Regions from separate parts of the Pandoraea morbifera genome, predicted to be linked through region 3. Evidence: predicted binding sites of a transcription regulator. Region 3 holds the regulator's gene; each other region holds the start of a gene.
The links. The regulator sigma-54, encoded in region 3, starts transcription at its own class of promoters, with help from an activator protein. The targets are predictions, from matches to a motif close to TGGCANGNAANCTGCTTT.

Region 1 (4,174 bases), on a different contig from region 3:
GCTCCGTCTTCATAGCCGAAGAGCTCGCTCTCGAGCAGGGTCTCGGGAAATGCCGCGCAATTGATCGCCACGAAGGGGTAGTCGCGTCGTCGACTGGCGTTGTGAATGCCCTGCGCCAGCAATTCCTTGCCGGTGCCGCTCTCGCCATGCACGAGTACGGTCGAATCCGTTTGCGCATAGCGACGCGCCAGCGCACGTACCTGCGTCATCGCAACCGAGTCGCCGATCAGGTCGTCGAGCCGATAGCGTGCCACCAGGTGCCGCGGGCGGTGACGCGAGCGCAGCGAGCGGTCCACACGCGCAAACGCCTGCGAGTCCTGGCACGTGAGCAGTGCGCCCGTGAGCGTTCCCTGATCGAGCAGCGGGATACGGTTGACGACCCACGTCTTGCCCGCCATCGAGACGATCGCCTCGAGTTCGGCGCTCGCGCTCTCCAGGGTGCGCGAAATGTCCAGCGCGGGCGCGATGGCGTCGAGCGGGCGGCCGACGGCGTCGGTCGCGTTCACGCCTAGCATGCCGGCCATCGACGCGTTGATCGCCTCCACCCGGCCATCGAGGTCGACGGCAGCCACGCCTTCGTGCAGATGCCGGAGCACGGTGTCGAGACGCTCGCGCCGCTGCGCTTCGATACGTCCGAAGCGCGCGACTTCGAGCGACGTGTCGAACGCCGCGCGCACCGAGTCCTGCGAATACAGAAACACGCCCGTGAGCCCTGCGCGCTCGGCCAGTTCGGTCACCAGGCCGGGGCCGACGATGACCTCGACGCCTTCGTCGCGCAGTCGGTGCACGAGATCTTCGGCGTCATGCGCGTCGTGATAGGCATGCTGCGGGATGTCGAGATGAAACGCGCTCTTGAAGCGTTCGAACTCGGCGGCCGGGCGCGCGTACGACACCAGCGCGATGCGCGAGGCGGGTGACGGCGAGGGCAATGCGCGGCGCGCTCGGGCGAGCGCGTGCATGACATCGAAGCCGGTGACCTTGACAAGCACCACGGGCAGTGCGACGCGCTCGCGCAGGAACGCGCCGTTCGAGCCCGCCGCGACGATGCCGTCGACACTGCCCGCAGGCAACTGCGCCAGCGCGTCGATCACGGCTTCGTAGCCTTTATCGATGATCTGGACGTCGGCAACGGCCGCGTAATCGGGCACGATGTCGCGATAAAGTTCGCCGAGCTTGCTGATGCCCACCGCCCAGATCACCGGTTTCCTGACGGCGGTGACGGTCGACTGGGCAAGCGCGGCGCGCGGCAGCCCGCCGGGGGAGGACAGTGGGATCGGCACACGGGCGGGCAGTTCGGCGGCGTTCGGTTTCGGCATGGTGTGACTTGTGGAAAACGCTAGGACATCGCGTCAGCCTCGGCGCGTGGAATGCCGATAATCGTAGCATATTGAGATTAGGCGTTTCATTTTGTGTTTCAAATTGAAACGACATGCGACGCGATGATGACGCGGCGCACGAAGTTCGGCTTGACGCAAACGTCACATGCGCGAAGAATTTCCGTCGATAAATGAATACGTTAGGTGCTGGTGCGCCGCGTGCGGCGCCCGGCGCGATCGGCGTTCTCCGGCGCCTGGCACGCCCATTGCTTAAGAGAACCACCGCATTTCAACCCAGCGCGATCCGGCGGGCTCCGACCGATCGTCGCGCATGACACGACCGAGGGATTCAAGTGACGCAAACCATTCGTTCGGCCGGCGCCGCCTTCCGCGAGGCCGTCAAGACCGAGCAACCGTTGCAGGTTGTCGGTGCGATCAACGCCAATCACGCCCTGCTGGCCAAGGCGGCCGGCTTCAAGGCGATTTATCTGTCTGGCGGCGGCGTTGCGGCAGGCTCGCTCGGGTTGCCCGACCTGGGCATCTCCACGCTCGACGACGTGCTGACCGACGTGCGCCGCATCACGGACGTCTGCGACCTGCCGCTGCTGGTCGATGTCGACACCGGGTTCGGTCCGTCGGCGTTCAACATTGCACGTACCGTGCAGTCGCTCATCAAATTCGGCGCCGGCGCCATGCACATCGAGGATCAGGTCGGCGCGAAGCGTTGCGGCCACCGTCCGGGCAAGGCGATCGTGACGCAGCAGGAGATGGTCGATCGCATCAAGGCCGCGGTCGACGCGCGCACCGATGAGAACTTCGTCATCATGGCGCGTACGGATGCGTTGGCCGTGGAAGGCTTGCAGGCGGCCATCGATCGCGCTTGTGCCTGTGTGGAAGCCGGCGCCGACATGATCTTCCCGGAAGCGATGACGGAACTGCCGATGTATCGCCAGTTCGCTGATGCGGTGAAAGTGCCGGTGCTCGCCAACATCACCGAGTTCGGCTCGACGCCGCTCTTCACCGTGGAAGAGCTCAGGAGCGCGCAGGTCGGGCTGGTGCTGTATCCGTTGTCGGCGTTCCGCGCCATGAACAAGGCGGCCGAGAACGTGTACCACACGATTCGTCGTGACGGCACGCAAAAGGCCGTGCTCGACACCATGCAAACCCGCGCCGAGCTCTATGAGAGCATCGGCTATCACGCGTACGAGCAGAAGCTCGACGCGTTGTTCGCGCAACAGAAATAACCGAATCCCTGATCTGGAGGAATGAGCATGAGCGAGACGACTGCCACCGGCTTCAAGCCCAAGAAATCCGTCGCCCTGTCGGGCGTGACCGCCGGCAACACCGCCTTGTGTACGGTGGGCCGCTCGGGCAACGATCTGCACTATCGCGGCTATGACATCCTGGATCTGGCGCAGACCTCGGAGTTTGAGGAGATCGCCTATCTGCTGGTCTACGGCAAGCTGCCGACGGTGGCCGAACTGCGCGGCTACAAGGCCAAGCTCAAATCGCTGCGTGGCCTGCCGGCCGCAGTGAAGGAAGCCCTCGAGGCCGTGCCCGCCGCCGCGCACCCGATGGACGTGATGCGCACTGGCGTGTCCGTGCTCGGCACCGTGCTGCCCGAAAAGGACGATCACAACATTCCGGGGGCGCGCGACATCGCCGATCGCCTCATGGCGAGCCTGGGCTCGATGCTCCTGTACTGGTTCCACTACAGCCAGAATGGCGTGCGCATCGACGTCGAGACCGACGACGACAGCATCGGGGGCCACTTCCTGCATCTGCTGCACGGTCGGAAACCGTCCGACCAGTGGGTGCGCGCGATGCACACCTCGCTGATTCTGTACGCCGAGCATGAGTTCAACGCGTCGACCTTCACCGCACGCGTGATCGCGGGCACGGGTTCCGACATGCACTCGGCCATTACCGGCGCCATCGGTGCGCTACGCGGTCCGAAGCACGGCGGCGCCAACGAAGTGGCGTTCGAAGTGCAGAAGCGTTACGACTCGCCGGACGAGGCCGAGGCCGACATCCGCAAGCGCGTCGAGAACAAGGAAGTGATCATCGGCTTCGGTCACCCCGTCTATACGGTAAGCGACCCGCGCAACAAGGTCATCAAGGAAGTCGCGCATCAGTTGTCGAAAGATCAGCAGAACACGGCCATGTACGACATCGCCGAGCGTCTGGAGTCGGTCATGTGGGACGTCAAGAAGATGTTCCCGAACCTCGACTGGTTCAGCGCCGTGAGCTATCACATGATGGGCGTGCCGACCGCGATGTTCACGCCGCTGTTCGTGATCGCCCGTACGTCGGGTTGGAGCGCACACATCATCGAGCAGCGCATCGACAACAAGATCATTCGCCCGAGCGCCAACTACACCGGTCCGGAAGATCAGAAGTTCGTACCGATCGAGCAACGCTGAGCCGTCCATGAACACCGAATACCGCAAATCGCTGCCCGGCACGTCGCTTGATTACTTCGACGCCCGCGCTGCCGTCGAGGCCATCGCGCCGGGCGCCTACGACACCTTGCCCTACACGTCGCGCGTGCTCGCCGAGAACCTCGTGCGCCGGTGCGATCCGGCCACGCTGGCCGAGTCGCTCAGGCAACTGATCGAGCGACGCCGCGACCTCGACTTTCCGTGGTTTCCCGCCCGTGTGGTCTGCCACGACATTCTTGGGCAGACAGCGCTCGTCGACCTCGCCGGTCTGCGTGATGCGATTGCCGCGCAAGGGGGCGATCCGGCGCTCGTGAACCCGGTGGTGCCCACGCAACTGGTGGTCGATCACTCCCTGGCGGTGGAGTGCGGCGGTTTCGATCCGGATGCCTTCGCCAAGAACCGCGCCATCGAAGATCG
Region 2 (4,174 bases), on a different contig from region 3:
GGAAGCGCTCCACCATCGACTCACCCATAATCGGGTCGTCCTCAACGAGGCATATCTTCGGGGCGTTCATGAGGGTTCTCCATTGCGCAACGGCAATATGACTTCAAATGACGTGTCGGACTCATCACTCAATACCGCTATCGTTCCACCGAGCTGCGTGACTATCTGGTAGCTAACCCAAAGCCCAATACCGTACGAGCGCACGCCTTTTGGGCTTTGGCTTGGCCAGTACGGCTCAAACAAGCTCGTCACCATTTCCTCGGGAATCTGCTCGCCGGTGTTGGCTATCTCGATACGCAACGTCGACGCCTTCACGGCCGCGCGGCAGGAGACCCGTCCGTTCACAGGGACAGCCTTCATCGCATTCAGGAGCAGGTTCAGAACTAGCTGGCGAACCAGGTGGGACGGTACGTTGACGCTCTCAGTTGGAACGTGCCACTGAAGTGCTACGCGCTTAGTGAGGACCTGAGGTTGCACGAGCAGCCTTAGGTCGTCCCAATCCGACGGTGCGGTCGTCGGTGAGTCGAGACGAGCCTCGAACAACAGGGCTCCGACCGTTGCGCGAATCTGAGCCAGACCACGCTCCAGCAACGCCAGCGTGCGCTGCGTCAGTCCGTCTGGCTGCCCGTGCTTCCCGAGGGTGTCGACCGCGTTAATCAGCCCGCCGAGTGGGTTATTGATTTCATGGGCGATACCTGCGGCAACGCGTCCCACCGCAGCCAATCGCTCGGAGACAACCATTTCGCGCTCAAGCTGGCGCTTCTCGGCTAGCTCATCGAGCATGTCTCTAAAGCTGGCGGAGAGCCGGCCAATCTCATCACGACCGTGTGCTACAACTTCGTCTTTGAGCACCTCGGGTTCGGTCGTGTGAACCCGGCCAAGCGCATTGGAGAGTCGATGGAGCGGCCGGGCGATACGTGCGCCCCAAAGCCAACTCAACGGAATCAGTAGCAGAAATCCTGCTGCGTTAAGCACCGCAATTCGAATAAACAGTGTGCCGAGACTGCCTCGAAGCGTTCCCGTGTCGTAAGTGGCGACAACGAAGCCAAGCGGCGTGTTGTCTTCTGCCAGCACAGCTCGGGCGCCAACAATAGGGTCGTGACTGAAGATGCCTGGGTATTGGAAGTAGAAGTCGAGCGGACTGGCGCGTAGTGCGGCAATGGCCGACGAGATGGCGTGCCCCATGTCGTCGGACTTCGTTAGCGTCACATACTGTCGCGGCTCACTCGCGGCATAGACCTTACCGTTTGCATCGAAGACGACAACCGCCGTCAGTGGGTCGTCGGGTTGCTTCGCGGCGACCGGCGTGCGCACAAACTCATAGACGCGGAAAAGGTCGTCCCTGACCAGTGATTCACGAACTGCGATGGCAGTGGCATTGGTGAGACTTCTGGCGCCATCCACAACGTTGTGCCGAGCATCCGCAAGAGCCAACCCAAGGAGCACCGCCGTGACAGCACACTCGGTCAGGAAGATTGCCGCAGCGAGTGCGAGCGGAATCTTGTAGCGATAACTGACGTTCTCTAGCATCGCAGGCTCACGTCGGCATCGTGTCGGAAATCCGCACGAGGCTTCGAATGCCGTCAAACAACCGGTCGTCGCCAATGACGAAGCGGTCCAGGTTCAGGTGCTCAAGAAGCTCTCGCCCATCGGCGCTCTCCGGCATCGCGAGCAATGCCAACTGGATGCGAGCGAAGGTTTCCATCGACAGCCCCTTACGCGCCACCAGTGGAGGAAAGCCGTAGGCCGGCGATTTCCATGCGACGCGAACCCCCGACACCGAATCCGGCAACTGTTTGGCCATTGTGTCGAAGACGTACCCATCGATTTCGCCAGCTGATGCGAGTCCTGTTGATACGGCTTCAGCGACTTTCCGATGCGCGAACGTGAAGAACGTGCGACTAAAAAAGCTCCGTGGGTCGAGACTGTTTCGAATCAACTCGGTGCGCGGGACCAGATACCCCGAGTTCGATTGCGGGTCGCTGTAAGCAAACACCTTCCCTCGCAGCTCAGTGATGCTCGATATGTCTTGCTGGGATTTGGGAACGATGAGGTACGACTGGTAGAGCGGGCGCCCCTTGTACTGCGGTATTGCGAGCAGCTTCATGCGGTCAGTGTGAGTGACATATGGGTATCCACATACCCACGCCACATCGAGTTGGTCGGCCAGGAGCATTTCGGTGATTTCACCGTAACTGCCTCGTTGAACAAACTGGACCTCTTGCTCGAGATGAGACTCCAGATGCGCGCGCCACTTCGAGAGAAGCCGCACTTGATTGTCGAGGAAGACAGCTGTCGTTCCAAACAATACTTTTTGCTGCGGAGCAGCAAGCGCAGAGCGAACAGCTCCGCACGCGGCGAGGCCGACGCCAGCCCCAACAGCGTGAATCAACGTCCGTCGGGTGTTACTGAACGGTAACCCGGACATTGCTTTGTCCCCTCTTCCCGTTACCTCCTGGAAACATATAACGATGTTTCTGGGGGCATCGAATTATTGGACCCCATGCCGCATCGGCTTCGGTCTCGTGTGGCATGGAGTTTGCCTTTCTCCTCTCGATAGTACTGGTTGCCCGAAGGGGTATCAAGGAGGAGGCATGTCCGATAAGAACTTAACGCGCCGCACATTTCTCAAGCTCAGCGGTGGGAGTGTCGCAGTAACCGCTGTAGGCATTGCACAGCCAGCATCAGCCGCCCCGGCCGCAGCGCCGGATACCAGTCATACGGTTCTTCCCTATCCGCGAAAACCCTTGGGCACTGCGGGGCAGATTGTTCAGGGCACACCGCTCCAATTCAGTTATCCCGACGCATCTTCGCCGTGTCTTGCTATCAAGCTCGGCGTGCCCGCGCCCGGAGGCGTCGGGCCGAATCAGGACATCGTCGCGTACAGCATGATGTGCACGCACATGGGCTGCCCGGTCGCTTACGACGCAGGGACAAACACCTTCAAGTGTGGGTGTCACTACAGCATGTTTGATGCGGAAAAAGGCGGACAAATGATTGCCGGTCAGGCGACGGAGAATCTGCCGCGAATTCATCTCACCTACGACGATAAGAGCGGCCGTATCACTGCCACGGGTGTTGAGGGCATGTTGTACGGTCGGCAGGCGAACGTCCTGTAACGGAGGAGTCATGAACAACAACGGTGACCGCATTACGCTGCCGCCCCCGAGCGCGCAACGTACCAACATGACTTGCCACTTCTGCATCGTGGGGTGTGGCTATCACGTCTACAAGTGGCCGGAAGGGACCGAGGGAGGCCGAGCGCCAGGAGAAAACGCGCTTGGCGTCGACTTCCGAAAACAGGTGCCACCACTATCGCTGACGCTTACGCCCGCGATGACCAACGTCGTGAGCGACGCAAACGGTGCTCGCTACAACGTCATGATTGTCCCGGACAAGGAGTGCGTGGTTAATAGCGGGCTCAGTTCTACGCGTGGCGGCAAGATGGCCATGTACATGTACAACCCATACGGCTCCACGCGTGACCGGCTTCTCAACCCGCGCCTCTATGTCGGTGACCAGTGGGTAGACACGAACTGGGACCGCGCGATGAAGATTTATGCCGGCCTGCTCAAGCGCACTCTGGATAAAGATGGCCCAAGCGGCGTGGTGTTCTCGGCATTCGACCACGGCGGTGCCGGCGGTGGCTTTGAGAACACCTGGGCGACGGGAAAGCTGATGTTCACGGCAATTCAGACGCCGATGGTGCGTATCCACAATCGGCCGGCCTACAACTCTGAGTGCCACGCCACCCGCGAAATGGGCATTGGTGAGCTGAACAATTCCTACGAGGATGCAGAGCTCGCGGACGTTCTGATGTCGATTGGCAATAACGCATACGAGACCCAGACGAACTACTTCCTCAATCATTGGGTACTCAATCTCCAAGGTGGAACGCTCGACAAGAAGAAGCAGCATTTCGCTGGCGAAGCTACACCGGCCACGAAGATTATTTTCGTCGACCCTCGTCGCTCGCCGACCATTGCTATCGCGGAGCAGGTCGCTGGCGCAGATAACGTGCTTCATCTGGACATCCAGCCGGGGACGGACGTTGCGCTCTTCAACGGGCTGTTCACTTACGTCGTTTCGCAGGGTTGGATTGACCGAGACTTCATCGCCCAGCACACGAACGGGTTCGATGACGCGGTGAAGACCAACCATATGTCGCTCGAGG
Region 3 (4,174 bases):
ACGGCGCGGGCAAGACGACCTCGTTCTACATGATCGTGGGGCTCGTGCCCGCCGACGACGGCGAAATCCAGCTCGATGGCAACCTGATCAGCGAATTGCCGATTCACGAGCGCGCCCGCATGGGGGTCTCGTACCTGCCGCAGGAAGCGTCGGTGTTTCGCAAGCTTACGGTCGAGGACAATATTCGCGCCGTGCTCGAACTACAGGTCGACGCCCAGGGCAAGCCGCTCAAGCGCGACGAGATCGAGCGACGCATCGAAGCCCTGCTCGACGAGCTCCAGGTGAGCCATCTGCGCGAGAATCCGGCCATGTCGCTCTCCGGCGGCGAACGCCGCCGCGTGGAAATCGCCCGGGCGCTGGCAACGCAACCGCGCTTCATCCTGCTCGACGAGCCGTTTGCCGGCGTCGATCCGATCGCCGTGCTGGAAATCCAGCGAATCGTGCGTTTTCTGAAAGATCGGGGCATCGGTGTCCTGATCACCGACCATAACGTGCGGGAAACGCTCGGTATCTGCGATCACGCCTACATCATTAGCGAAGGCTCGGTGCTCGCCGCAGGCACCCCCGATCAGATCGTGGCCGACGAGAGCGTCCGGCGCGTGTATCTGGGCGAGAATTTCCGGATGTAAAGCAAATTTTTCGCATGTAAACCCTGCCACCGATAGGGCGCCGGGCCGGTTCCGCTGGCGTGACAAAGCCTCTACAATGAAGGCGAGACACGCTATGAAACCGACTCTTCAACTCCGCACCTCGCAGCACCTGACCCTCACGCCGCAGTTGCAGCAATCCATCCGGTTGTTGCAACTGTCGACGCTCGAACTTCAGCAGGAAGTCGAGCACGCCCTCACCCAGAACCCGATGCTCGAACGCGAGGACGACTGGCTCGCGGGCTCGGTACGTGTCGGCACGGACGGGTCGCTGCGCAACGAGCGCGGCACGTCGGCGAGCAGCGGCAGCGAAGGCCCCGAGTCGGCCAACGGCCATGACGAAACCCGCGAGCTCGACGGCCAGACCCGCTTCGACGACAGCAACCAGGACAGCGGCAGCGATTGGAGTCTTAACGATTTCGCCCGCTCGGGCAGCGCCTCAGACGACGACGACAACGCGCGTCCGCAGTTGCATGTCGATCACCCCAACCTTCGCGAACACCTGCTCGCGCAGTTGCGCCTGACCAAGGCCGGGCCGCGCGATCGCGCGCTCGTCGAATTCCTGATCGAATCGCTCGACGAAGACGGCTACCTCGGTACCATGCTCGACGAAATCCAGGCGGACATGCCGGAAGAGCTGGCGCTCGAGACCGAAGAGATCAACGCGGCGCTCGCGCTGCTGCAGAGCTTCGATCCGGCCGGTGTGGGCGCGCGTACGCCGTCCGAATGCCTGCGTCTGCAGTTGCAGCGCCTTCCGCCAAGCAGCGTGCGCACGCTCTCGCTACGCATCGTCTCGGATCACCTGGAACTGCTCGCCGCACGCGATTACACGCGTCTGCGTCGCCTGCTCGGCGTGAGCGAGGACAGTCTGCGCGCGGCGCATCACCTGATTCGCTCGCTCGACCCGTTCCCCGGCGCGGCCTATGGCTCGCCGCAGGCCGATTACGTGGTGCCCGACGTGCTGGTGCGCAAGCAGGGCAGCAACTGGATCGCCGAACTCAATCCCGAGGTCATGCCGCGACTGCGCATCAACGAGATGTACGCGCGAATTCTGCGAAACAACCGCAACGATCCGGGCACCGGCAATCTGCAGCAGCAGCTCCAGGAAGCCCGATGGCTGATCAAGAACATCCAGCAACGGTTCGACACGATCCTGCGTGTCGCGCAGGCGATCGTCGAGCGACAGAAGAACTTCTTCACGCATGGCGAAATCGGCATGCGGCCCTTGGTTTTACGCGAGATTGCTGATACGCTGGGTTTACATGAATCCACGATTTCACGGGTGACAACCAGTAAGTACATGCTCACTCCATTCGGGACTTTCGAGCTCAAGTACTTCTTTGGTTCGCACGTGGCCACGGAAGCGGGCGGCGCAGCGTCATCGACGGCCATCCGCGCACTCATCAAGCAACTCATAGGAGCAGAAGACCCGCAGAGCCCCCTTTCCGACAGCCGTATCGCGGAACTGCTGGCAGAGCAAGGGTTCGTGGTGGCGCGGCGCACTGTCGCGAAGTACCGCGAGGCCATGCGAATCCCCGCAGTCAACTTGCGCAAATCTTTGTAGTACGGTCCTGGTGCGCCATGTTGGCTCGCTGGGGCGTTACGCCGCAGTGCGACATTGCGTCACGCCAATGGCTCTCATCAGCCGGCGTCGCTCGTGACGCGGCCTGCACTTCGGCATTTCAGCAAGGAGAGCAGCTATGAATCTGAAGATCAGTGGACATCATCTCGAACTCACGCCGTCGCTGCGCGAATTCGTCGTCAACAAGCTCGAACGCGTGTTGAGGCACTTCGATCAGCTCATCGGCGCCGAGGTGATCCTCTCTGTCGACAAGACCAAGGAGAAGACCGGGCGCCAGATCGCCAGCATCACGGTGTATCTCAAGGGCAAGGAAATTTTCGTCGAGAAGTGTGACGAGAATATGTACGCTGCCATCGACAAGCTGATCGACATGCTCGACCGCAAGGTAATGCAATACAAGGACAAGGTTCAGGATCACGGCCGCGAGGCACTCAAGCACCAGCAACCTCCAGAGGCGGAACCGCTGCAATAAGTCCATCCGGGAGAGGTCGTCGCATTGACCGACACTGACGAGAAGCCGCACGGAACCTCACGCGCGAACCTACGTCTGTCATAAGTCTGGCATCACCCACCGCGGGGCCGTTGAACGGCCCCTTTTGTATGGTCCCGACGAGTTCCGCGCGTTGGCGCGGGCGCAGCGACGGGTGGTCTATAATGCGAGGTCAATCGGGGGTTGGAGGGCGACTACGCGTTCGCCCGTATTACAAGATGAATCGTTTAGTCAAACTCTTACCTGCGTCCAACATCCTGCTTGGACTGTCCGTCACCAGCAAGAAGCGCGTCTTCGAGCAAGCCGGGCTGCTCTTCGAGAGCAATGCCGGGCTCACGCGCGCGCTTGTCACCGACAATCTGTTTGCGCGCGAGCGTCTGGGCTCGACCGGGCTGGGGGAAGGCGTGGCGATTCCGCACGGCCGGATCAAGGGCCTGAAGCATCCGATGGCCGCCTTCGTGCGCCTGGCCGACCCGATTCCGTTCGAAGCCCCCGACGGCCAGCCCGTCTCCCTGCTCTTCTTCCTCCTGGTTCCGGAACAGGCAACCCAGCAGCATCTCGAGATTCTGTCCGAAATTGCCCAGTTGCTCTCCGATCGCTCGATGCGCGAGACATTGACCACGGCGCCCGACGCCGAAGTCATTCACGCCGCGCTCGCGAACTGGCAGCCCTGAGCCCGCAAGGGCTCGCCGATTTCCGCCGATATTCACGGGTATCGCCGCAAAGACAGACGAATTCCGTAGCTCCCACACCCAACCGAACGAGGCGACGCGGTGGAACTGACCGGCATCAACGCGCAGAGCATATTCGACGACAACGCGGCCACGCTGCGCCTGTCGTGGCTGACCGGCCATGAGGGATGGGAGCGCGGCTTCACGCCCGAAAGCGTGGCTACCGCGACCTCCAGCGCGGACCTCGTGGGTCACCTGAACCTCATTCACCCGAACCGGATCCAGGTGCTCGGCGAGGCCGAACTGCGCTATTACCAGCGCCTGACCGACGAGAACCGCAAACGCCACATGGGCGAAGTCATCGCCCTGGAACCGCCGTTCCTGGTCGTCGCTGACGGCCTCGAAGCGCCGCCCGACCTGGTGCTGCGCTGTACCCGTTCCTCGACCCCGCTGTTCACCACGCCAATGTCGACGGCAGCCGTCATCGACAGCCTGCGGCTGTATATTTCGCGCGTGTTCGCGCCGCGATGCACCATGCACGGCGTATTTATCGACATTTTGGGCATGGGCGTGCTGCTGACCGGCGACTCCGGCCTGGGCAAGAGCGAGCTCGGCCTGGAACTGATCAGCCGGGGTCACGGGCTGGTCGCCGACGATGCCGTCGATTTCGTGCGTCTCGGCCCGGACTTCGTGGAAGGCCGCTGTCCGCCCTTGCTGCAGAACCTGCTCGAAGTGCGCGGTCTGGGCCTGCTCGACATCAAGACGATCTTCGGCGAGACAGCGG

Region 1: prpB (methylisocitrate lyase) is a predicted target of sigma-54. The motif match lies at 1,572-1,589, and genes of this name have one in related genera.
Region 2: PMO31116_RS19290 (arsenate reductase (azurin) small subunit) is a predicted target of sigma-54. The motif match lies at 2,529-2,546, and genes of this name have one in related genera.

The regions. Positions count from the first base shown of each region.
Region 1 is NZ_CABPSD010000007.1:187,931-192,104, forward strand. Features, by position in the region: gene prpR (propionate catabolism operon regulatory protein PrpR) at 1-1,316, opposite strand, end outside; gene prpB (methylisocitrate lyase) at 1,670-2,560, shown strand; gene prpC (bifunctional 2-methylcitrate synthase/citrate synthase) at 2,588-3,739, shown strand; gene acnD (Fe/S-dependent 2-methylisocitrate dehydratase AcnD) at 3,747-4,174, shown strand, end outside.
Region 2 is NZ_CABPSD010000013.1:111,658-115,831, reverse strand. Features, by position in the region: gene PMO31116_RS19305 (sigma-54-dependent transcriptional regulator) at 1-70, opposite strand, end outside; gene PMO31116_RS19300 (sensor histidine kinase) at 67-1,530, opposite strand; gene PMO31116_RS19295 (substrate-binding domain-containing protein) at 1,538-2,428, opposite strand; gene PMO31116_RS19290 (arsenate reductase (azurin) small subunit) at 2,595-3,119, shown strand; gene PMO31116_RS19285 (arsenate reductase (azurin) large subunit) at 3,130-4,174, shown strand, end outside.
Region 3 is NZ_CABPSD010000002.1:419,437-423,610, forward strand. Features, by position in the region: gene lptB (LPS export ABC transporter ATP-binding protein) at 1-629, shown strand, start outside; gene PMO31116_RS05325 (RNA polymerase factor sigma-54) at 724-2,211, shown strand; gene hpf (ribosome hibernation-promoting factor, HPF/YfiA family) at 2,348-2,701, shown strand; gene ptsN (PTS IIA-like nitrogen regulatory protein PtsN) at 2,938-3,393, shown strand; gene hprK (HPr(Ser) kinase/phosphatase) at 3,493-4,174, shown strand, end outside.